3 regions of the Hydrogenophaga taeniospiralis genome follow, and region 1 is predicted to be linked to each of the others. Evidence: predicted binding sites of a transcription regulator. Region 1 holds the regulator's gene; each other region holds the start of a gene.

Region 1 (7,099 bases):
CCGTTGACGTTCGAGCAATCGGTGGGGTAGCCCAAACCCTTGCTGCAGTTTCCGGGCGACACCCCAGCAACACCTGTGTTGTGAACCACAGTGCTATTGGAGGTACTCGCACTGGTCACCTGCAGAAGAGCGGCCTGCCGATAGTTGCACACCAGTACGATGTCGCCATCCACTAGGCCATGACTGTTGGTGCCTACGTCAAACTGGGCCGAAGTGGGAACGTGCCCGTTGATCCGCACGCCGGTGTTCAGGTTGCCAAACACCAGGAAGACCGCATCGGTGCCATCGACCCGTTGACCCGCACCGGTTCCGATGGTGATGCCGTTGGCTGCCGTACTGTTGTCATAGCCCCGGATGCCATCGGTCCAATTGGCCCACCAGAAGGCGCTGCCACCGGAATCAGGGTTTATCACATCCGCGGTGGGCACACCCCGACCACACGGACTTCCGCCGGCTTCGCGCACTTGCCGCGCCATCAGTTCCACGGCGGTGCGTCCGCTTTCCTGCATGCGGGAGAGCTGCTCGGTGGTGCGATAAGCCTGCTGATTGGTGACGAACACGCCGATGACGCCACCCACCAGGAACAACCCCAGCGCAATGGCCACCATGAGCTCAACAATACCGAAGCCGCGAATCTGTCTGCGGGAGGGGCGGGGTCTGGAAATTCTGGGACGCTGGGTCATGGTTGTTCTCACAGCACACTGATCGTCTCGACCATCTGATTGGAGTCGCCGCTGATAGCCCGCGTGTCGTCCCAGAAGATGCGGACGGTGCATCGCTCACCCTGGCAGGTGATTTGTCCGCAGGTGGTGTCACGATCTCCCAGGGTCTGCTTCAGCGCCTGCATCCAGAGACGTTGGTCGCTGGTAATCAGTGTGGTGCTGGCGCTGACGCTGCATGTTCTGCTGATGTTGTATTGCCCGGTACGCGCGGCATTCACGTTGGCGCGCATCGCGTCCAGCATCAGGTAGCTCAAGGTCACGGCCTGGCTGCGCTCGAATGCGCTCTGGTTGTTCTTCAGCGTACTGCTTTGCAGGCCTGCAATGCCCAGCAGGCCGATGGCCAGCACGAGCACGGCCACGAGCACTTCGATGAGGCCGAAGCCTCGTTGGGAAGAACGGCCGGCACGCGCCGGACGGGCAGGTTGTCTGTGTTTATTCGACATGGATCGATCCCGTGCGAATCCGGATGTTGCGGGTTTGTGCGCCTGACGTGATGGTGATCTGGCCACCGGTGATCAAGGTGGTACCGACGGTGGCCGTGTCGCAGGTGCAGCTGTAAGGCAGGCCGTCGGCCCGGTAGTCTGCGCAGAAGGTGCCCACCGTGGTGCTGCCTTGCAGGGTGCCTTCGCGGATGGCCGTGGCTGAAGAGGGCGTGCGAACGATCCAGCCAGTGCTCGCACTGCAGAACCGGTGCGTTGCGTTCTTGCGAATGGCCTCGCTGCGCGCGGTTTGCAGCCCACCCAGCAACTCGTTGGATTGCGCAGCGACCCGATTTTTTTCCATCATGCCCTGGAAGCTGGGTACGGCGATACCCAGAAGGATCGCTGCCACGGCGAGCGTCACCATCAGCTCGATGAGCGTAAAGCCGCCCGAACGGTGTCGAGTCGGTTTGCTCAATGGGTATGTGGACTTGTCCAATCGATCTCCGAAACAAACAGCAACTGGTAACAAGGTCAGAGTAACCTCTGGCCTGCTATGTTTTCATAGCGTAACAGTCGGGTTTGGCCCGGATGTACGAAGAACGATGGACGGAGCGTCTGTCCGGCTGTACGGAAACGGGGTTGATGCCCTTGGTGCTTCAGCCACTGCTGCGTGAGGTGGTTTCTCTCACGGCGTCCATGAACTCGTTCACATCGTCGAAGCTGCGGTACACGCTCGCGAAGCGTATGTAGGCGACTTTGTCGAGCTTCTTGAGTTCGCGCATCACCATTTCACCCAGGCGGGTGGCGGGAACTTCGCGGACGCCCAGGTTGAGCAGCTTTTCTTCGATGCGCTCGATGGCGGCGTCGACCTGCTCGGTGCTGACCGGGCGTTTGCGCAGCGCCAGCGCGAAGGACGCCCTGAGCTTGGCGGGCACGTAGTCGACGCGCCGACCGTCTTTTTTCACCACGGCTGGAAAGCTGACTTCCGGGCGCTCATAGGTGGTGAAGCGCTTTTCGCAGTGGCCACATTGGCGGCGGCGGCGGATGAAGTCGGCGTCTTCGGAGATCCGGGTCTCAACGACCTGGGTCTCCAGGTGACCGCAGAAGGGGCATTTCATGGGTACACCAATATACAGAGGGTTGCTGCCTGGCCGCCCACTGGCGAGATGCGCTACCGATGACGGATCGCGTCCCGCGCGGCGGCGCAGGCAGGAGCATGGCTTATTTATAGACCGGGAACCGGGCCGTCAGCGCGTTGACCTTGGCGCGCACGGCCTCGATGTTGGCTGGGTCGCGCGGGTTGTCCAGCACGTCGGCGATCAGGTTGGCGGTCAGCCGGGCCTCTTCGTCCTTGAAGCCTCGGGTGGTCATGGCCGGGGTGCCGATGCGCACGCCGCTGGTGACCATCGGCTTTTCTGGGTCGTTGGGGATGGCGTTCTTGTTGATCGTCATGTGGGCGCTGCCCAGCACGGCCTCGGCTTCCTTGCCGGTGATGCCCTTGGCGCGCAGGTCCACCAGCATCACGTGGCTCTCGGTGCGGCCGCTCACGATGCGCAGCCCACGCTGGGTCAGGGTCTCGGCCACGATCTGGGCGTTCTTCACCACCTGTTGCTGATAGGCCTTGAACTCCGGCGCCAGTGCTTCCTTGAAAGCCACGGCCTTGGCCGCGATCACGTGCATCAACGGGCCACCCTGCAGTCCTGGGAAGATGGCGCTGTTGATGGCTTTTTCGTGCTCGGCCTTCATCAGGATGATGCCGCCGCGCGGGCCGCGCAGGCTCTTGTGGGTGGTGGAGGTCACCACGTCGGCAAAAGGCACTGGGTTGGGGTACACGCCAGCCGCAATCAGTCCGGCGTAGTGGGCCATGTCCACCATGAAGATGGCGCCGACGTCTTTCGCCACTTTGGCGAAGCGTTCGAAATCAATGCGCAGGCTGTAGGCCGAGGCGCCGGCAATGATGAGCTTGGGCTTGGTCTCGTGGGCCTTGCGCTCCATGGCGTCGTAGTCGATTTCTTCCTTGTCGTTCAGGCCGTAGCTGACCACGTTGAACCACTTGCCGCTCATGTTGAGCGCCATGCCGTGGGTGAGGTGACCACCTTCGGCCAGGCTCATGCCCATGATGGTGTCGCCCGGCTTGAGGAAGGCGAGGAACACGGCCTCGTTGGCCGAGGCGCCGCAATGCGGTTGCACGTTGGCGGCGTCGGCGCCGAAGATCTGTTTCACACGGTCAATGGCCAGCTGTTCGGCCACGTCCACGTACTCGCAGCCACCGTAGTAGCGGCGGCCCGGATAGCCTTCGGCGTATTTGTTGGTGAGCTGGGTGCCCTGGGCGGCCATGACCGCGGGTGAAGCGTAGTTTTCGCTGGCGATCAGCTCGATGTGGTGTTCCTGGCGCGCGTTTTCGGCCTGGATGGCGGCAAACAGTTCGGGATCGGTTTGCTCGATGAGGATGTTGCGGTCGTACATGGTGGCAGTCTTGGGTAACGTGGATCCCGGCGCGATGTGGACCACATCGGCAGGGGCTGCCCAGGCGAACGGCTGAACACCCGGTCGGGCCGGGCGGCACGCTTCCCAGTGGTTGTCCCGGCCGCTGATCGCTTTCAGCGCCGGGGGGCCACGTCAACGCAGCCAGTCAGAAGGAGTTCGTCCTTCGGTTGGTGCGCCTATCGCCAGTCGCGTACCCGGTTAGTTTAGCCGAGGCTTGCGCGGGCCATGGCTGTCAAATGGAGAGATCGGACGCCCGTGGGGTTTGCGTGTGCGGCTCGATCACGAGTTCGCCAGAGGCGTCTCGGGTGGGACGACGGGGGCCGCAGGCGCTTCCGCTTCGAAGTCGGTCGCAGAGTCTGGCTCGGGTGTGGGCTCGACGGTCGCGGGTGCGATCACCTGGGTGCGTTGGATTTGCGGGAAATAGCGTGGCATGGGTTTGCCCAGGGCCACGCTCTGGATGCGCAGGTGTTCCGCCATGACCTTGTTGATGTAGTCACCGCCATCGGATGAGACTGCGCCCACGTAAAGCCGCAGGCCGCCCTCGATCGAGCCTGCCTGCTTGATGCAGTCCTGCAGCACTTTGGCGCCCACACGAAGGTTCGACACCGGGTCGAAGGCCGCCAGTCGCCCGCCGAAATCCTCGTATTTGTCGGTGTGGACCCGGGTCAGCACCTGCATCAGGCCTTGTGCACCCACGGGGCTCTGTGCAAACGGGTTGAAACGCGACTCGATGGCCATGACCGCGAGGATCAGCGTGGGATCTACCCGGGCTTTCTGGCCGACGTCAAAGGCCTCCGCCACCAGCACGCTCAGGGGTTCGGGCGCCACACGGTATTTGCGGCTCAACCAGAAGGCCACATTGGCCTGCTGTTTTGGGAGGTCGGTCGGCTGGACGGCGGTGACGCGCTCGATGGCGCTGGGCTCGGGGTTGAACACGGCCGCGTCTGCGGTTTCGGTCGTTGCTACTTGGCGCTCCAGCAACCAGCCGAGCAGCTGTTGTTCGGCGCTGGTTCGCAGATCGCTGCGCGCGGCCAGCGTGATCAGTCCGACGGCCAGCAGGGTGCCCAGCAGCGCCAGGCCATTGTGGGTGATGTCGAAAAAGCCGCGGGACACATCGCCCAGTGCGGCCATGAGGGCCGCCTTGGCACCTTTGGTGCTCCTTGTTTGTTGTTGTTGCGCTGTCATGTTGTCGCTCCTTTCTGTGTCGCCCTGACGGGTGGGTCCGGTCGACTGGATTGGGTCGCCATCGACGGCAGGACCTCATGGGCCTGGCGATCGACTTAGCCGGGTTCGGCAGCGGGTCGGGTTTACCCTGGATGGGCAAAGCCGACGGATGTTATGGAGTTGTACATGTCAAGTCAATGTTTAAGATGTTATTTATTATGACTTTTGTGTATTAAGAAGATGTGATGGACTGTGATGCACAGACATCCCTAGCGACACCACCAGCGTGGATCGGGCTTCCAGTCCCGTGTGCCACTTTTGACCGTTTGTCGGGCAATTGATACCTTTCGTTCTCGGGGTGGGTCGTTCGAGGCGGGTGAATGGGCCGTGGTTGCGTGATTGAAAATCCACATGGTCGCACCTGGGCGAAACCCTTGAAGCAATGGCCGAACCGGGGTAACCTGTGCTTGCCTGTCATTGCGACTGGCATCAGCTGGCAACACGGTCTGACCGTCTGCCGGCTCCAAAGGGAGCAATCTGTTGCTTCCAGGCTGGGGAGACATCAAACTCTCTCCGCCAAATCCGACGGCAAGTGCATTACGCCCGCCGTCAGCCCCGGTGGGTTCAGCCCATCGGGGTTTCTCGTTTCTGGGGTGTCCCTTTCTGTGCGTGCGTGAACAGCGGCGACAATACGCGCTTGCTCGATGCCGGCACGGTGTCGAACCCTTCCTTTTCTGAGTCTCCTGTTTGATGTCGCTGTTTCCCCTGCGCAAGTCGCCGACCCCATCCAACGCCGCCGCCGTGAATACCCCCATCCCGACCAAGCCCTCAACCTCCTCCGCGCCACATCCGCTGGATGCGCTCACCGGAGGCGCGTTTTCCGCACCCACCTCCGGCGAGCGTGCGGCGCGCATCCGGGAGTGGCTGGGCAGTGGGCCGTCGGTGGAGTTGATGAACGAGGTGTTCAAGGAGTTGTCGCACCGCGACCGGGGCGCCGCCAAGCCGCTGAAGGAAAAGCTCGACGAACAGAAGCGCCAGAAGTCGCAGGAGCAGATCGCCGTGGAATGGGCCCACAAGGCGCAGACCCTGCTGGACCACTCGCGGCTGAACCTTGCGGATGCCTTGGCCTGGCAGCGCGACGCGGCCCGGGCCGGTGCGCCCCTGTCTCGCGAACCGCTGGCCTCGCTGAAACAGGCATTGACCGAGCGGGTCAAGGCCATCGAAGACCTGCAGCACCGGGTGCAGGTGGAGCGCGAAGCCGCGGTGTTGATCGCGCAGCGCATCGAGGTGCTGTCGACCAAATCCTGGCGCGATGCCCAACACAGCGCCGACACCCTGCGTGCCGATGTGGCGCACTGGCTGCAGCAGACCAGCACGCTGCAGAACGATGCGCAGTGGGCGAGTGTGGAGGCCAAGTTCCCGCCCATGCTGGAGGCCTCGCGCAGCCAGCTGCAATTGGTATGGGATGCCTTCGAGGCCGCATTGGCTCAGACCGTTGCCGCCGATGCCGATCCGCAGGCGCCGCTGCCCGCCGTGCCCGTGTGGGCCGACGAACTGCGCGTCGCTCGTGGTGTGGATGTGGTGGCGCCGGCTGAGAGGTCCGCCCAGAGTGCGCAGGCCGCGCAGGAAAAACGGACCCGTGTGGCCGCCGAGCTGGACAAAGTGCTGGGGGTGCTCGAACGTGAGTTGGCCGAAGGCCACGGCAAAGCCACGCCCAAAGCCGCCTCCGATGTGCGCGCGGTGCTCAAGAGCCACGCGCGGCATATCGGTGCCGAGCTGGAGGCGCGGGCCCATGCCGCCTTGACCCAGGCGGGTGAACTCGAAGGCTGGCAACGCTGGCGCGCTGATCAGCTGCGCGAAGAACTGGTCGCCAAGGCCGAGGCCCTGCTGCAGGCCCCTGAAGGCCAGCGCCTGGGTGGGCGCAAGATGCAGGAGACTCTGCGCAGTTTGCGCGACCAGTGGAAGAGCACCGACCAGGGCGGGCAACCCAATCACGCGCTCTGGAAGCGTTTTGACGAAGCTTGTACCGAGGCCCACAAATGGGTGGAAGCCTGGTTGAGCCAGGTGCGCCAGCAGGCCGATGCCCACCGGGCCCAGCGCCTGGGGATCATCGAAGAACTCAAGGCATGGACCTTGGCGCACGAGCAGAGCAGCGACTGGAAAGCCATGGTGCGGGAGCTGCACGCGTTCTCCGAGCGCTGGCGCGAAGCCGGGCACCTGAGCGAAAAGGCGTTTGCTGAGATCCAGCCGATCTGGAAAGACGTGATGCACGCCGCGCACGCACGTCTGGAGACCGCGCAGGCC
Region 2 (7,099 bases), 3.6 Mb from region 1:
GCTGGTCGAGGGCCATCACTTCAACTCGGCAGGCATCGTCCATGGCGGTGCGCTTTTCACCCTCGCCGACACAGCGATGGGCGCCGCGCTCTACCCGACGCTCGCTCTTGGCGAGGGCTGCGCGACGATCGAGATCAAGATCAGCTACTTCAAGCCCGTGCTGGCCGGCGCCCTGGTCTGCACCGGCGAGATCGTCAACCGGAGCAGGACGGTCGCCAGCCTTGAGGCCTGCATACACGCCGGCGAGGTGCTGGTCGCCAAGGCGAGCGGTACCTTTGCCGTCTTCCAGCGCAAGGGCGAACCAGCAAGCTGACGCCATATCAGGGAAGCGCTGAAGTGGTCTTTCGCTGGATCGCAGACCGGTCCGATGCAAAGCTCTGACAATCCAGCCCATGAACCCATTGCCCAGGCCCCTGCACCAGATCCACCTGTCCCTGCTCGACCTCGTGGCGGTGCGCGAAGGGGGTACGGTGGCCGATGCGCTGGCGATTGCGCGGCGCACCGCGCAGCATGCCGAAGCGCTGGGTTTCACGCGTTACTGGCTGGCCGAGCACCACAACATGAGCGGCATCGCCAGCTCGGCCACGGCCGTGCTGGTGGGCCACATCGCCGGCGCGACCGAGCGCATGCGCGTGGGCTCGGGCGGTGTGATGCTGCCCAACCACGCGCCGCTGGTGGTGGCCGAGGCCTTTGGCACGCTGGCCGAGTTGTACCCCGGGCGCATCGACCTCGGCCTGGGCCGCGCGCCCGGCACCGACCCGCTGACCATGCGCGCGCTGCGCCGCGACCGCCGCGAGACCGAAGACGATTTCCCGCGCGACGTGGCCGAGCTGCAGCGCCTGCTGGGCGATCCGCAGCCGGGCCAGCGGCTCATCGCCATGCCCGGCGCGGGCACCCATGTGCCGATCTGGCTGCTGGGATCGAGCCTGTTTTCGGCCCAGCTCGCGGCCGAGCGCGGCCTGCCGTATGCGTTCGCTTCGCACTTCGCGCCGCGCTACCTGCTGCAGGCGCTGGACATGTACCGCCACAACTTCAAACCCTCGGCCGTGCTCGACAAGCCCTACGCCATCGTGGGCGTGCCGCTGGTGGCCGCGCCCACCGACGAGGAGGCGCAGTACCTGGCCAGCAGCACCTACCAGCGCGTGCTGGGCATCCTCACCGGCCAGCGCGGCCAGCTGCCCGCGCCGGTGGCCGGCTTCATGGAGCACCTGGACGCGCAGGCCCGCGCGGCGATCGCCGACTTCCTGGCCTGCGCAGTGGTCGGTGGGCCGGAGACGGTGCGCGCCGGTTTGCAGCAACTCGCCAACGCCACCCAGGCCGACGAGTTCATGCTGGTCAGCGACCTGTTCGACCCGGCGCTGCGGCTGCGCTCGCTGGACATCGCGGCGCAGGCGATGGGGCTCAGCGCGCCGGTGGTGCCGGCGGCAACGATCCCTTGAGCCATTCGCGCGGTGAACGCCCGGTCTTGGCGGCGAAGGCGCGGCTCAGGGCCGAGGGGTTGGCGTAGCCCAGTTCGCTGGCCAGCAGCTTGATGGAGCTGCCCCGCGCCAGGCCCGTCTGGGCCAGCCCGATGCGCCAGTCGCTCAGGTAGTCCGCCGGCGTCTGGCCCACCAGTTGCCGGAACAGGCTGGTGAAGCTGGTGCGCGACATGCCGGCCGCAGCCGCCAGCTGCTCGACGCTCCAGGGCTCGCCGGGTGCATCGTGCATCGCCCCGATGGCCCGCGCCAGCCGAAGGTCCGACAGGCCCGTGACCAGGCCGGGCGGCACACCGGCCTCGTGCGGGTGGTCGAGCAGCCAGCGCAGGGTCTGGATCAGCACCACCTCGAACAGCCGGTCGGCCAGCAGCCGGTGGCCGCAGCGCACGCGGCCGGTCTCGGCGAACAGCAGGTCCAGAGAAGCCCCCAACCCCTCGACCTCGTTCAGCGACAGCACGATGGCGCCGGGCAGGGTGCGCACCAGCGGGTGCGCCTGGCCACCCTCGAACCACAGCTGCGCACAGGTGAAGTCCGAGCCCTCAATCGGCGGGTTGTGGAAGTGGTGGGCGATGGCGCGCGGGTAGAACAGCAGTGCGGGCGCGCTGAGGTGCAGGCGCAGCGGCACGGCCTGCCGCGGCGGGTGCGTGACATCGAGCGTGCCCCGGCGCAGCAGGTGGAGGTAACCCATGCCCGGCGGCGGCGTGAAGCTTTGCACGCCACAGAGCGTGCCGGTGAAGGACAGCTCGGCGCGCACGGGAAAACGCTCCAGCAGGCCGGACAGGCGGTCGATGGGCGGGGGCGGAGAGGTCATGCCGATGGTTGGACGAAAGGATATGAATTTTGTACGAAATGATCCTATTCGAACAGTCCGCGACCAGACACTGGGTGCCACGGATCGCTGCCAGGATCGCTCGACCGATGAAGAGCGACCCGCGCAGCGGCGGAGCGTGGGGCTCAGGAATCCAGCGCCGGGCCGCCCCAAGCTGGATTCGCGCCCCCTTGGGGGGCAGCGACCCGCGCCAGCGGCGGAGCGTGGGGGCTCAGGAATCCAGCGCCGGGCCGCCCCAAGCTGGATTCGCGCCCCCTTGGGGGGCAGCGACCCGCGCAGAGGCGGAGCGTGGGGGCTCAGGAATCCAGCGCCGGGCCGCCCCAAGCTGGATTCGCGCCCCCTTGGGGGGCAGCGACCCGCGCAGAGGCGGAGCGTGGGGGCTCAGGAATCCAGCGCCGGGCCGCCCCAAGCTGGATTCGCGCCCCCTTGGGGGGCAGCGACCCGCGCCAGCGGCGGAGCGTGGGGGCTCAGTGCAATCGCGGTGGCGCCCGCATCTGCTCCGGTGTCGTGAAGTAAGCGGAAGAAGACCCCATGCGCCCCCGCGCCCGGTCCAACTCGTGGCGCGCCACGCTGCGCAGGTGCACCTCGTCGGGCCCGTCGAGCAGGTGCAGGGCGCGGCCCCAGGTCCAGAACTGCGCCAGCGGGGTGTCGGGCGACAGGCCCATGGCGCCGAAGATCTGCATGGCGCGGTCCACCACGCGGGTCTGCAGGCCCGCGGCCACCACCTTGATCGCGGCCACCTGCGCGCGCAGGGCCGCGGGTTCGACGCGCTCCGGGTGGTCGAGCAGCCAGGCGCAGCGCAACACCAGCAGGCGCGCCTGGTCGATCTCGATGCGCGACATCGCGATCCACTCCTGCACGTTGGCGTAGTCGGCCAGCGTCTTGCCAAAGCTGCGGCGCTCCAGCGCGCGTTCGGTGGCGAGTTCCAGCGCCAGTTCGCACTGGCCGATGGTGCGCATGCAGTGGTGCACCCGGCCCGGCCCCAGGCGCGCCTGCGCCATCGCAAAGCCCTCGCCCCAGCCGCCGAGCAGCTGGTTGGCCGGCACGCGCACCTGGCGAAAGACGATCTCGCAATGCCCCTCGGGCGCGTGGTGGTGCACCACGCTGATGTTGCGCACCACCTCCACACCCGGCGTGTCCAGCGGCACCAGCACCATGCTGTGCTGGTGGTGTTTCGTCTCGGGCGTGGCGGTGTCGTCGGGCGCGTTGCGCGCCATCACGATCAGCAGCCTGCAGCCCGGATGCGCCGCGCCGGTGATGAACCACTTGCGGCCGTTCAACACCAGCTCGTCGCCCTCGCGCCGCACCGTGGTCTGCAGGTTGGTCGGGTCGGACGAGGCCACGTCGGGCTCGGACATGGCGAAGGCCGAGCGGATCGTGCCGTCCAGCAGCGGCGTGAGCCAGCGCGTGCGCTGCGCGGGCGTGGCGAAGCGGTGCAACAACTCCATGTTGCCGGTGTCGGGCGCGCTGCAGTTGAACACCTCGGGCGCCCAGTGCAGCCGACCCATGGTTTCGGCCAGCGGCGCGTAGTCCAGGTTGTCCAGGCGGGTGCCGGGCTCGCCGTCGCACAGGCTGGGCAGGAACAGGTTCCACAGGCCTTCTTCGCGCGCCAGGGTCTTCAGGTCGTCCAGGAACGGCGGCGGGTATTGCCCCAGTTGCACCGCCTGGTGCCAGGCCGCGTTGTGGGGCAGCAGGTAACGCTGCATGAAGGTCTCCAGCTGCTGCTGGAGCGCCTGCGCCCGGGGGCTGTGCTCAAAGTCCATGCGGGCATTGTGGGGAGCGCCGGGCCGCTTGTCAGCGCCCACGCGACAGCGGACCGGCCGTGGGCCCCGGTGGCGGACAATATCGGCCTCTTCGATACAACCCCGGGCGCCGCCTGTTTCGCGGCCAACCCGGCTCTCACCATGACCTACAGCGTCAAGGAAATCTTCTACACCCTGCAGGGCGAGGGTGCCAACGCCGGCCGCGCGGCGGTGTTCTGCCGCTTTGCCGGCTGCAACCTCTGGAGCGGGCGCGAGGCCGATCGCGCCAGCGCGGTCTGCAGCTTCTGCGACACCGACTTCGTGGGCACCGACGGCACGCTGGGCGGCAAGTTCACCACCGCCGAGGCCCTGGCCGACACCATCGCCGGGCAGTGGCCCGCCGGCGCTGCCCCCGGCCTGGTGGTGCTGACCGGGGGCGAGCCGCTGCTGCAGGTGGACGAGGCCCTGACCGGCGCGCTGCACGCGCGCGGCTTCACCATCGCGGTGGAAACCAATGGCACGCTCGCGCCACCCGCCGGGCTGGACTGGGTGTGTGTGAGCCCCAAGGCCGGCGCTCCGCTGCTGCTCACCCGCGGGCAGGAGTTGAAGGTGGTGGTGCCGCAGGACGGGCTGGACCTGGCGGCGCTGGCCGAGCTGCCGTTCGAACACCATTTCCTGCAGGCCATGGACGGCCCGCTGGCGCGCCGCAACACCGAGCTGGCCACCGCGCTGTGCCTGGCCGACCCGCGCTGGCGGCTCTCGGTGCAGACGCACAAGGTGTTGGGGATCCGATGACCCCCCTGCGCCGCTTCGCGGCGTCCCCCCGGAGGGGGCGCACCCTGTGGCCTGGCAAAGCCAGTTCCACGGGTGCCCTGGGCGAGGCACGCCCTCCGGCCGCGGGTTTGGCTCCCTCTCCCCGCTGGGGAGAGGGTTGGGGTGAGGGGCCGGCGCGCCCAGGTTTCATGCGGTGTGGGAACTGCCGTGGCATGTGAATTGAGTTGATAGAGATGGATTGAGATGAGATACGAACTGAGTCAGAGCTTTTATTTCGAGGCCGCCCACACCTTGCGCCGCAAGATCGATGTCGAGCCCAGCCTGCGCATCCACGGCCACACCTACATCGCCGAGGTCACGCTGGCGGGCGAGCCCGACCCGGAGAGCGGCATGCTGGTCGATCTGGCCCACCTGCGCGGCCACATCGAGACCCTGCGCCAGGCGCTGGACCACCGCTTCCTCGACGAGGTGGCCGACCTCGGCCCGGCCACGCTGGAAAACCTCTGCGCCTTCATCTGGCGCGCGATGGAGGCGCGCTACGCGCAGCAGCTGGACTGCGTGGAGGTGCGCCGCCAGGCCAGCGGCGACGCCTGCCGGCTGCGCCGCTAGGCGCTTTCCCTCCCCCGGCGGCAGGGCCGGGGCCAGGGCGCCGGCTTGATGCGCATCAAGCCGGTCTTTGGGCGTTTTCGGGCCTCCGGGGCGTGCGATTTCTTGTCGCACATCAAACTACATATAGCGTGTCATGGGTATCGTGCACACCATAGGTAGTGTTTCAACCCCGAATGAGGAGAGCCCGATGGAGGACGCCATGGTGGTCAGTTTGCCGCGCGAGGTGGTCAAGCGAGGTGGTCAGCGCGAGCCGTTCAATGCCCACAAGATCGGTGCGGCGCTGGCCCGCGCCGGGGCCGCCAGCGGCGAGTTCGACGAGCCGGAGGCCGCGCTGCTGTGCGCGCAGGTGATCAAGGTGCTGATCCACCGCTTTCGCGGTGAGGCGCCGCACATCGAACAGGTGCAGGACGTGGTCGAGCAGACGCTGATCGCGGCCAACCACTTCAAGACGGCGCGCGCCTACATCGTCTACCGCGAACAGCACGCCCGCCTGCGCACCGACCGCCAGACCCTGGTGGACGTGGAATCGTCGATCAACGAATACCTCACGCGCGCCGACTGGCGCGTCAACGCCAACGCCAACCAGGGCTATTCGCTGGGCGGCCTGATCCTCAACGTGGCCGGCAAGGTCACGGCCAACTACTGGCTCTCGCACGTCTACACGCCCGAGATCGGCGCAGCCCACCGCGAGGGCGACATCCACATCCACGACCTCGACATGCTCAGCGGCTACTGCGCGGGCTGGTCGCTGCGCACCCTGCTCAACGAGGGCCTCAACGGGGTGCCGGGCAAGGTGGAGTCGGGGCCGCCGAAACACATGTCCTCGGCCGTGGGGCAGATCGTCAACTTCCTGGGCACGCTGCAGAACGAGTGGGCCGGCGCGCAGGCCTTCTCGTCCTTTGACACCTACATGGCGCCCTATGTGCGGCAGGACGGCATGGATTACGCCGCCGTGCGCCAGTGCATCCAGGAGCTGATCTACAACCTCAACGTGCCCTCGCGCTGGGGCACGCAGACGCCGTTCACCAACCTCACCTTCGACTGGGTCTGCCCCGAAGACCTGCGCGAGCAGGTGCCGGTGATCGCGGGCCGCGAGATGCCGTTCTGCTACGGCGAGCTGCAGGCCGAGATGGACCTGATCAACCGCGCCTACATCGAGGTCATGACCGAGGGCGACGCCAAGGGCCGGGTCTTCACCTTCCCCATTCCCACCTACAACATCACGCCCGATTTCCCCTGGGAGAGCGAGAACGCGCGGCGCCTGTTCGACATGACGGCCAAGTACGGCCTGCCGTACTTCCAGAACTTCATCAACTCGGAGCTGCAGCCGAACATGGTGCGCTCCATGTGCTGCCGCCTGCAGCTCGATCTGCGCGAGCTGCTCAAGCGCGGCAACGGCTTGTTCGGCAGCGCCGAGCAGACCGGCAGCCTGGGCGTGGTCACGGTCAACTGCGCCCGCCTGGGCCACCTGCACGCGGGCGACGAAGCCGGCCTGCTGGCCGCGCTGGACCGCCTGCTGGAGTTGGGCAAGCAGAGCCTGGAGACCAAACGCAAGCTGATCCAGCGGCTCATGGACCAGGGCCTGTTCCCCTACACCAAGCGTTACCTGGGCACGCTGCGCAACCACTTCAGCACCCTGGGCGTGAACGGCATCAACGAGATGGTGCGCA
Region 3 (7,099 bases), 2.3 Mb from region 1:
GACTACCCACGTGGCGCCAAGCTGCTGCTCTCGGCCCGGCCGGCTTGGGAAGGGCTGGCCAACCTGGTGAGCGAAACCTTTGCGGTCGGACATCCGATGGAGTCGGAAGTCCGCATCGACCTTGATGAGCTCACCACCCACCGGCTGTTCGCGCGCACACGGTTGACCAGTGCGCAGGGCGGGCGTCGCGCCGGGCTGTGCGTGCTGTTTCTCGAAGACCTGCGCGAGGTCGAGGCCCAGGTGCGCACCGAAAAACTGGCCTCCATGGGCCGCATGTCGGCCGCCGTGGCGCACGAGATCCGCAACCCGCTATCGGCCATCACCCAAGCCAACGCGCTGCTGGACGAAGAAGTGCAGGAACCCGGACAGAAACGGCTCACCCGCATGATCGAACAGAACGCGCAACGGCTTTCGCGCATCGTGGACGACATTCTCAACGTCGCACGCGTCCAGCCCACCCGGGGCGATGGCGCCCCCCCGGTGCTGCCGCTGGACCACACGGTGCGACAGATCACGCACGAATGGATCCGGCAGAACCAGGCCCAGCGCGTGCTCGGGGTACACACCCACGCAGCCACGGCCCACGTCGGCTTCGACCCCGAGCACCTGCGCCGCCTGCTGATCAACCTGCTCGACAACGCGCTGCACCACGCCAGCCGCACCGCGTCGTCGATCCGTGTCATCACCCAGCCCAGCGGAAACGACCGCATCCGTCTGTCGGTCTGGAGCGATGGCGCACCGCTGGAAGCCGGCGTGCTGCGCCACCTGTTCGAACCGTTCTTCTCCTCCGAGAGCCGTTCCAGCGGTCTGGGTCTCTACATCTGCCGCGAGCTGTGCGAACGGTATGGCGCCCAGATCGCCTACCAGCGCAGCCGGCTGGACCAGCGCGAAGGCAACGAGTTCTACGTGCTCATGGCGTCGTCGGCCAACGCGCCACGCCAACCGGTCCAGCAAAGCCTCTCGTACCCCCCAGGCGACTCGATCCCCAGCCTCACGCGCCCCGGCTCGCTCCTGCCGGGTGATCTGCCCCGTTCGCCCCGCTGACGCCCGAGCCACAAGATGCCCACCCCCACCCCCGTCACCGCCTCCGTGTTGGTCGTCGACGACGAGCCCGATCTGCGCACGCTATACGAGCTGACACTGCTGCGCGAAGGCCACCAGGTGGTCTCGGCCCAGGACCTGGCCCAGGCCCGCGAATGGCTGGCCCAGCAGCGGTTTGATGTGCTCATCACCGACATGCGCCTGCCCGACGGCCTGGGCCTGGAGCTGCTGCGAGAACTCAGCACCAGCCAGCGCACCGAAAGGTGCATCGTCATCACCGCCTACGGTTCGGCCGAAAACGCCGTGGAAGCGCTCAAGACCGGCGCGTTCGACTACCTGACCAAACCGGTTGATCTCAAGCAGCTGCGCGCCGCGGTGTTGGCCGCGCTGCAAAGCCAGCGCCATGTGCCCGCGGTGCTGCAGCAACGCACCCCAACCGACGGTCCGCGCGCGGCGATCGCGTCGTCCATCGCCGAGCTGCGCAGCGCCCCACCGCCGCCCGATGGCGTGCGCGCCCTGACGCGCATCGTGGGCGACGCGCCCAGCATCGCGCAGATCAAGGGCCGCATTGAAAAGGTGGCCACCAGCATGGCCCCGGTATTGATCCTGGGCGAGTCGGGCACGGGCAAGGAACTGGTGGCGCGCGCGGTGCACGAATGCAGCCACCGCGCCGCGGGCCCGCTCGTCGCGGTCAACTGCGGCGCCATCCCGGAAAGTCTGATCGAGGCCGAGTTCTTCGGCGTGCGCAAGGGCGCCTACACCGGCGCCACGCAAGACCGCGAAGGCTACTTCCAGGCGGCCAAGGGCGGCACCCTGTTTCTCGACGAGATCGGCGATCTCCCGCTGGCCATGCAGGCCAAGCTGCTGCGCGTGATCCAGGAACGGCGCGTGCGCCCGCTCGGCGGCGTGCAGGACGAGGCGGTGGACGTGCGTCTGGTCAGTGCCACCCACCGCGATCTCGGTGCGCTGGTCAAGACCGGGGAATTCCGGCAAGACCTGTTCTACCGGCTCAACGTGATCGAACTGCGCACCCCCGCGCTGCGCGACCGACGCGAAGACCTGCCCGAGCTGGCCCACGCGCTGCTGCAACGCATCTGCAACGAGACCGGGCAAGCCGTGCCCGGATTGTCCGGCGCGGCGCTGCAATGGCTTCAGTCGCGGGACCTGCCGGGCAATGTGCGCGAGCTCGAAAACCTGCTGCAGCGCGCCCTGGCGCTGAGCAGCGGCCACACCATCGAGCCCGACGACTTCGGCGACACCGTACTGGACACGATCCCGGCCAGCATCGAGCCCTTGCCACCGACCGACGCCGACACAGCGGCCCCTCCGCCGTGCCCCGGCATTCCGGCCGATCTGCAGACCTACCTGGACCAGCAGGAGCGCCAGGTGCTGCTCCAGGCCCTCAAGGAAACCGACTACAACCGCACCGCCGCGGCGGCCCGGCTGGGGCTCAACCTGCGCCAGATGCGCTACCGCATCCAGCGGCTCGGCATTGCCATGCCCTCGGACGACAACGATGCGGGCTGAAACCAGGCACGCAGCCCCCCGCTGGCACTGGAACGGCGGCTGGCTGGATGCGGCCCGGCATTGCCCCTCGCCCAATTTCGGGCCACGCCCCCACGGCGCACACATCGACCTGATCGTCATCCACTCCATCAGCCTGCCCCCCGGCGTCTATGGCGGCCCCGAGGTGGAACAGCTCTTCACCAACCAGCTCGACTGGCAAGCCCATCCCTACTTCGAACAGATCCGGGGCATGGAAGTGTCCTCGCATTTCTTCATCCGGCGCGATGGCGAGCTGGTGCAGTTCGTCGACGCCGGCGCCCGCGCCTGGCACGCCGGCGCGTCGTGCTGGCGGGGACGCGACAACTGCAACGACGACTCCATCGGCATCGAGCTCGAGGGCCTGGAGGGCGACCGCTTCGAGACGGCGCAGTACCTCGCGCTGATCCGCTTGTGTGCCAGCCTGCGCACACGTTATCCGGTGGCCCATGTGGCGGGCCACGAGCACATTGCGCCCGGACGCAAGCAGGACCCGGGGCCGGGCTTTGACTGGTCGCAGCTGCGGCGGGGCCTGGGTTGGCCACGTCGGTGTTTTCCCGAAGACACAGACCGGGTTTTCACCGCCGACGATTGAGCCGCCCGCGCATCGGCAACCGCAGCCGATTCTTCACCGCCCGCATCGACGCGGCTTTCAGACCCGAATCCGCCCAGAGGGTTCGAAATCACTGGGTTCTCCCAACAAGGTTCCAGAAAATCCGGGGCGTTCCGGACCATGGAACCGGCGACAGGCAAGTGGGCTCTCGGGCGTTTTTTCGCCCACCGAAAAGCCCCAATCGGGTGCACCCATATTTTTTTTCAAACGCTACCGGTAGTGGCTTGAATGGCACCGACACACCAGATATAGTGTGCCCTGTGCTTTCGCGGCACCAGCGCATTTCACGCTGACGGCCTTCTGCCGTGGCACGCCGACCCCGGTCCGCAGCCTCCGCACACCGCCCGACACGGCCCTGAAACCGGCCCGCCCAACACCTGCCCAGCCGCACGGCACCGGGGCAGGCCACCAACAACAAATGAAAGAGGACCCATGCTGACAGCCCAATCCCACTCCCCTTTGAGCACCGCTTCTGCCGCACCCGCCGCTGGCGCCTTCGGCACCGCGGCGCATGCCACCGCCAGCCCGGTTTTCGCCAACTACCAGATCATTCGCCGCAATGGCGCGGTCGTCCCCTTCGAGCCCAGCAAGATCGCCGTGGCCCTGATGAAAGCTTTCCTGGCGGTGCACGGCACCCAGGGCGCTGCATCGGCCAGCGTGCGCGAAACCGTGGACGCGCTGACGCAGACGGTGGTGCGCGCGCTGATGCGTTCGCGCCCGGGCGGCGGCACCTTCCACATCGAAGACGTGCAAGACCACGTGGAGCTCGGCCTGATGCGCAGCGGTCACCACGAAGTCGCCCGCGCCTACGTGCTGTACCGAGAGCGCCGCACCCAGGAACGTGCCCACCAGGCCGAGGAAGCCAAACCCGCCGAAGCCCTGCTGCACGTGATGGATGGCGGCCAGCGGGTCCCCCTAGACCTGAACCGCCTGCAACACCTGATCGAAGACGCGTGCAAGGGCCTGGGCAAAGACGTCAAGGCCGACCCCATCGTCGCCGAGACCAAGCGCAACCTGTACGACGGCGTGCCGATCGAAGAGGTCTACAAGGCCTCCATCCTGGCCGCGCGCACCCTGATCGAAAAAGACCCCGACTACACCTACGCCACCGCGCGCCTGCTGCTGCACACCATCGTGAAGGAAGTGATCGGCGAAGAAGTGCCCTCCAGCGACATGGGCGCACGCTACGCCGACTACTTCCCGCAGTTCATCAAGAAAGGTGTGCAGAACGAACTGCTCGACGAGCGGCTGCAGCAGTTCGACCTGGCCCGCCTGGGTGCCGCGCTCAAGCCCGAGCGCGATCTGCAGTTCGACTACCTCGGCCTGCAGACCCTGTACGACCGCTACTTCCTGCATGTGCGCAAGAGCCGTATCGAACTGCCACAGGCTTTCTTCATGCGCGTGGCCATGGGTCTGTCGCTCAATGAGATCGACCGCGAAGCGCGCGCCATCGAGTTCTACGAGGTGCTGTCCTCGTTCGACTTCATGTCGTCCACGCCCACCCTGTTCAACAGCGGTACGCTGCGCTCGCAGCTCTCCAGCTGCTACCTGACCACCGTGCCCGACGACCTCGATGGCATCTACGAATCCATCAAGGAAAACGCGCTGCTCTCCAAGTTCGCCGGCGGCCTGGGCAACGACTGGACCCGCGTGCGCGCCCTGGGCAGCCACATCAAGGGCACCAACGGCGAATCCCAGGGGGTCGTGCCCTTCCTCAAGGTCGTCAACGACACCGCCGTCGCGGTGAACCAGGGTGGCAAGCGCAAGGGCGCGGTCTGCACCTACCTGGAAACCTGGCACCTGGATATCGAAGAATTTCTGGAGCTGCGCAAGAACACCGGCGACGACCGCCGCCGCACGCACGACATGAACACGGCGAACTGGATCCCCGATCTGTTCATGAAGCGCGTGATGGAAAAGGGCGAGTGGAGCCTGTTCTCGCCCAACGACGTGCCCGACCTGCACGACCGCTTTGGCGCCGACTTCGAGCGCGCCTATGTGGCCTACGAAGAGAAGGCCGCGCGCGGCGAGATCAAGCCCTACCGCAAGCTGCCCGCCACCGACCTGTGGCGCAAGATGCTCTCGATGCTGTTCGAAACCGGCCACCCCTGGATCACCTTCAAGGACGCCTGCAATGTGCGCTCGCCACAGCAGCAGACCGGCGTGGTGCACAGCTCCAACCTCTGCACCGAGATCACGCTCAACACCAGCGACACCGAAACCGCCGTCTGCAACCTGGGTTCGGTCAACCTGCTCAACCACGTCAAGAGCGGGTCCACCGAAGGCTCCCGTCAGCTGGACCACGACAAGCTGCAGCGCACGATCAAGACCGCGATGCGCATGCTCGACAACGTGATCGACATCAACTACTACGCGGTCAAGAAGGCACGCGACTCCAACATGCGCCATCGCCCGGTGGGCCTGGGTGTCATGGGCTTCCAGGACGCCCTGTACGAGCTGCGCATCCCGTACGCCTCCAACGAGGCGGTGGAGTTCGCCGATCGATCCATGGAAGCCGTTTGCTACTACGCGTACTGGGCCTCCACCGAACTCGCCCGCGAACGCGGTCGCTACAGCAGCTTCAAGGGATCGCTGTGGGACCAGGGCATCCTGCCTCCCGACACGCTGGACCTGCTGGCGTGCGAGCGCGGTGGCTATGTGGACGTGGACCGCTCCAGCAGCCTGGACTGGGACGCGCTGCGCCAGAAGATCGCGCAGGACGGCATGCGCAACTCCAACTGTGTGGCCATCGCACCGACCGCGACCATCTCCAACATCATCGGTGTGGACGCCTCCATCGAACCCTGCTTCGGCAACCTCTCGGTGAAGTCCAACCTCTCGGGCGAGTTCACCGTCATCAACAGCTACCTTGTGAAAGACCTCAAGCGCCTGGGCCTGTGGGACGACGTGATGGTCATGGACCTCAAGCACTTCGACGGTTCCTTGCGCCCCATCGACCGCGTGCCACAAGAAGTGAAGGCGCTCTACGCCACCGCGTTCGAAGTGGAACCGCTGTGGCTGGTGGAAGCCGCCGCGCGGCGCCAGAAATGGATCGACCAGGCACAGAGCCTGAACATCTACATGGCCGGCGCCTCGGGCAAGAAGCTCGATGACACCTACAAGCTCGCATGGCTGCGTGGTCTCAAGACCACCTACTACCTGCGCACCACATCGGCGACCCAGGTCGAAAAATCGACCGGTCGCACGGGTCAACTCAACGCCGTTTCGATGACCAGCAACGACACCGCTTTGGGTGCGCCGGTCGCGACCAGTGAAGCGATGGTGGAGCCCGCCACCGACATCAAGTTCTGCGCCATCGACGACCCCGGTTGTGAAGCCTGTCAGTGATGTGAACCCGTCCGTGCCAATGTGTTGTGGTGTCGAAGCTCGCGCGTTCGATGCGACACCGCAACACAAAGCACACCCGTCGCGCATGAGTCCTTTGCATTTCATGCCGACACTTCGATAATCCGCAGAATTGGACACACATATGTTGACCTGGGACGAACAAGTCACTCCCTCATCGAAGCCCGCACCTCTTCCCCTGGCAACCAGCATGCCGGGTGTGCCAGTGTCACTGTCTGACGCCCCCCTCTCTTCTTCCGCCAGCGCAGGCACGCCAGGCGCGCGCCGCATCAACGTGGCCGACAAGCGCATCATCAACGGCAAGACCGACGTCAACCAGCTCGTGCCGTTCAAGTACAAGTGGGCCTGGGAAAAATACCTCGCCACCTGCGCCAACCACTGGATGCCGCAGGAAGTGAACATGAGCCGCGACATCGCGCTCTGGAAAGATCCCAATGGTCTGACCGAAGACGAGCGCCGCATCGTCAAGCGCAACCTCGGCTTCTTCGTGACCGCCGATTCGCTGGCCGCCAACAACATCGTGCTGGGCACCTACCG

Evidence for each region. The regulator NrdR, encoded in region 1, represses ribonucleotide reductase genes. The targets are predictions, from matches to a motif close to CACNANATNTNGTG.
Region 2: KIH07_RS02040 (ribonucleoside triphosphate reductase) is a predicted target of NrdR. The motif match lies at 5,577-5,590, and genes of this name have one in related genera.
Region 3: KIH07_RS08495 (ribonucleoside-diphosphate reductase subunit alpha) is a predicted target of NrdR. The motif match lies at 3,437-3,450, and genes of this name have one in related genera.

Annotation. Positions count from the first base shown of each region.
Region 1 is NZ_JAHBAG010000001.1:4,028,937-4,036,035, reverse strand. It holds gene KIH07_RS19375 (PilW family protein) at 1-683, opposite strand, end outside; gene pilV (type IV pilus modification protein PilV) at 692-1,165, opposite strand; gene KIH07_RS19365 (GspH/FimT family pseudopilin) at 1,155-1,640, opposite strand; gene nrdR (transcriptional regulator NrdR) at 1,801-2,262, opposite strand; gene glyA (serine hydroxymethyltransferase) at 2,366-3,610, opposite strand; ZMP/ZTP riboswitch at 3,662-3,831, opposite strand; gene KIH07_RS19350 (lytic transglycosylase domain-containing protein) at 3,911-4,762, opposite strand; gene KIH07_RS19345 (DUF349 domain-containing protein) at 5,546-7,099, shown strand, end outside.
Region 2 is NZ_JAHBAG010000001.1:439,634-446,732, reverse strand. It holds gene KIH07_RS02070 (PaaI family thioesterase) at 1-313, shown strand, start outside; gene KIH07_RS02065 (LLM class flavin-dependent oxidoreductase) at 393-1,439, shown strand; gene KIH07_RS02060 (AraC family transcriptional regulator) at 1,402-2,286, opposite strand; gene KIH07_RS02055 (acyl-CoA dehydrogenase family protein) at 2,772-4,067, opposite strand; gene queE (7-carboxy-7-deazaguanine synthase) at 4,209-4,841, shown strand; gene KIH07_RS02045 (6-pyruvoyl trahydropterin synthase family protein) at 5,064-5,429, shown strand; gene KIH07_RS02040 (ribonucleoside triphosphate reductase) at 5,617-7,099, shown strand, end outside.
Region 3 is NZ_JAHBAG010000001.1:1,762,420-1,769,518, reverse strand. It holds gene KIH07_RS08510 (sensor histidine kinase) at 1-1,044, shown strand, start outside; gene KIH07_RS08505 (sigma-54-dependent transcriptional regulator) at 1,060-2,568, shown strand; gene ampD (1,6-anhydro-N-acetylmuramyl-L-alanine amidase AmpD) at 2,558-3,178, shown strand; gene KIH07_RS08495 (ribonucleoside-diphosphate reductase subunit alpha) at 3,629-6,544, shown strand; gene KIH07_RS08490 (ribonucleotide-diphosphate reductase subunit beta) at 6,687-7,099, shown strand, end outside.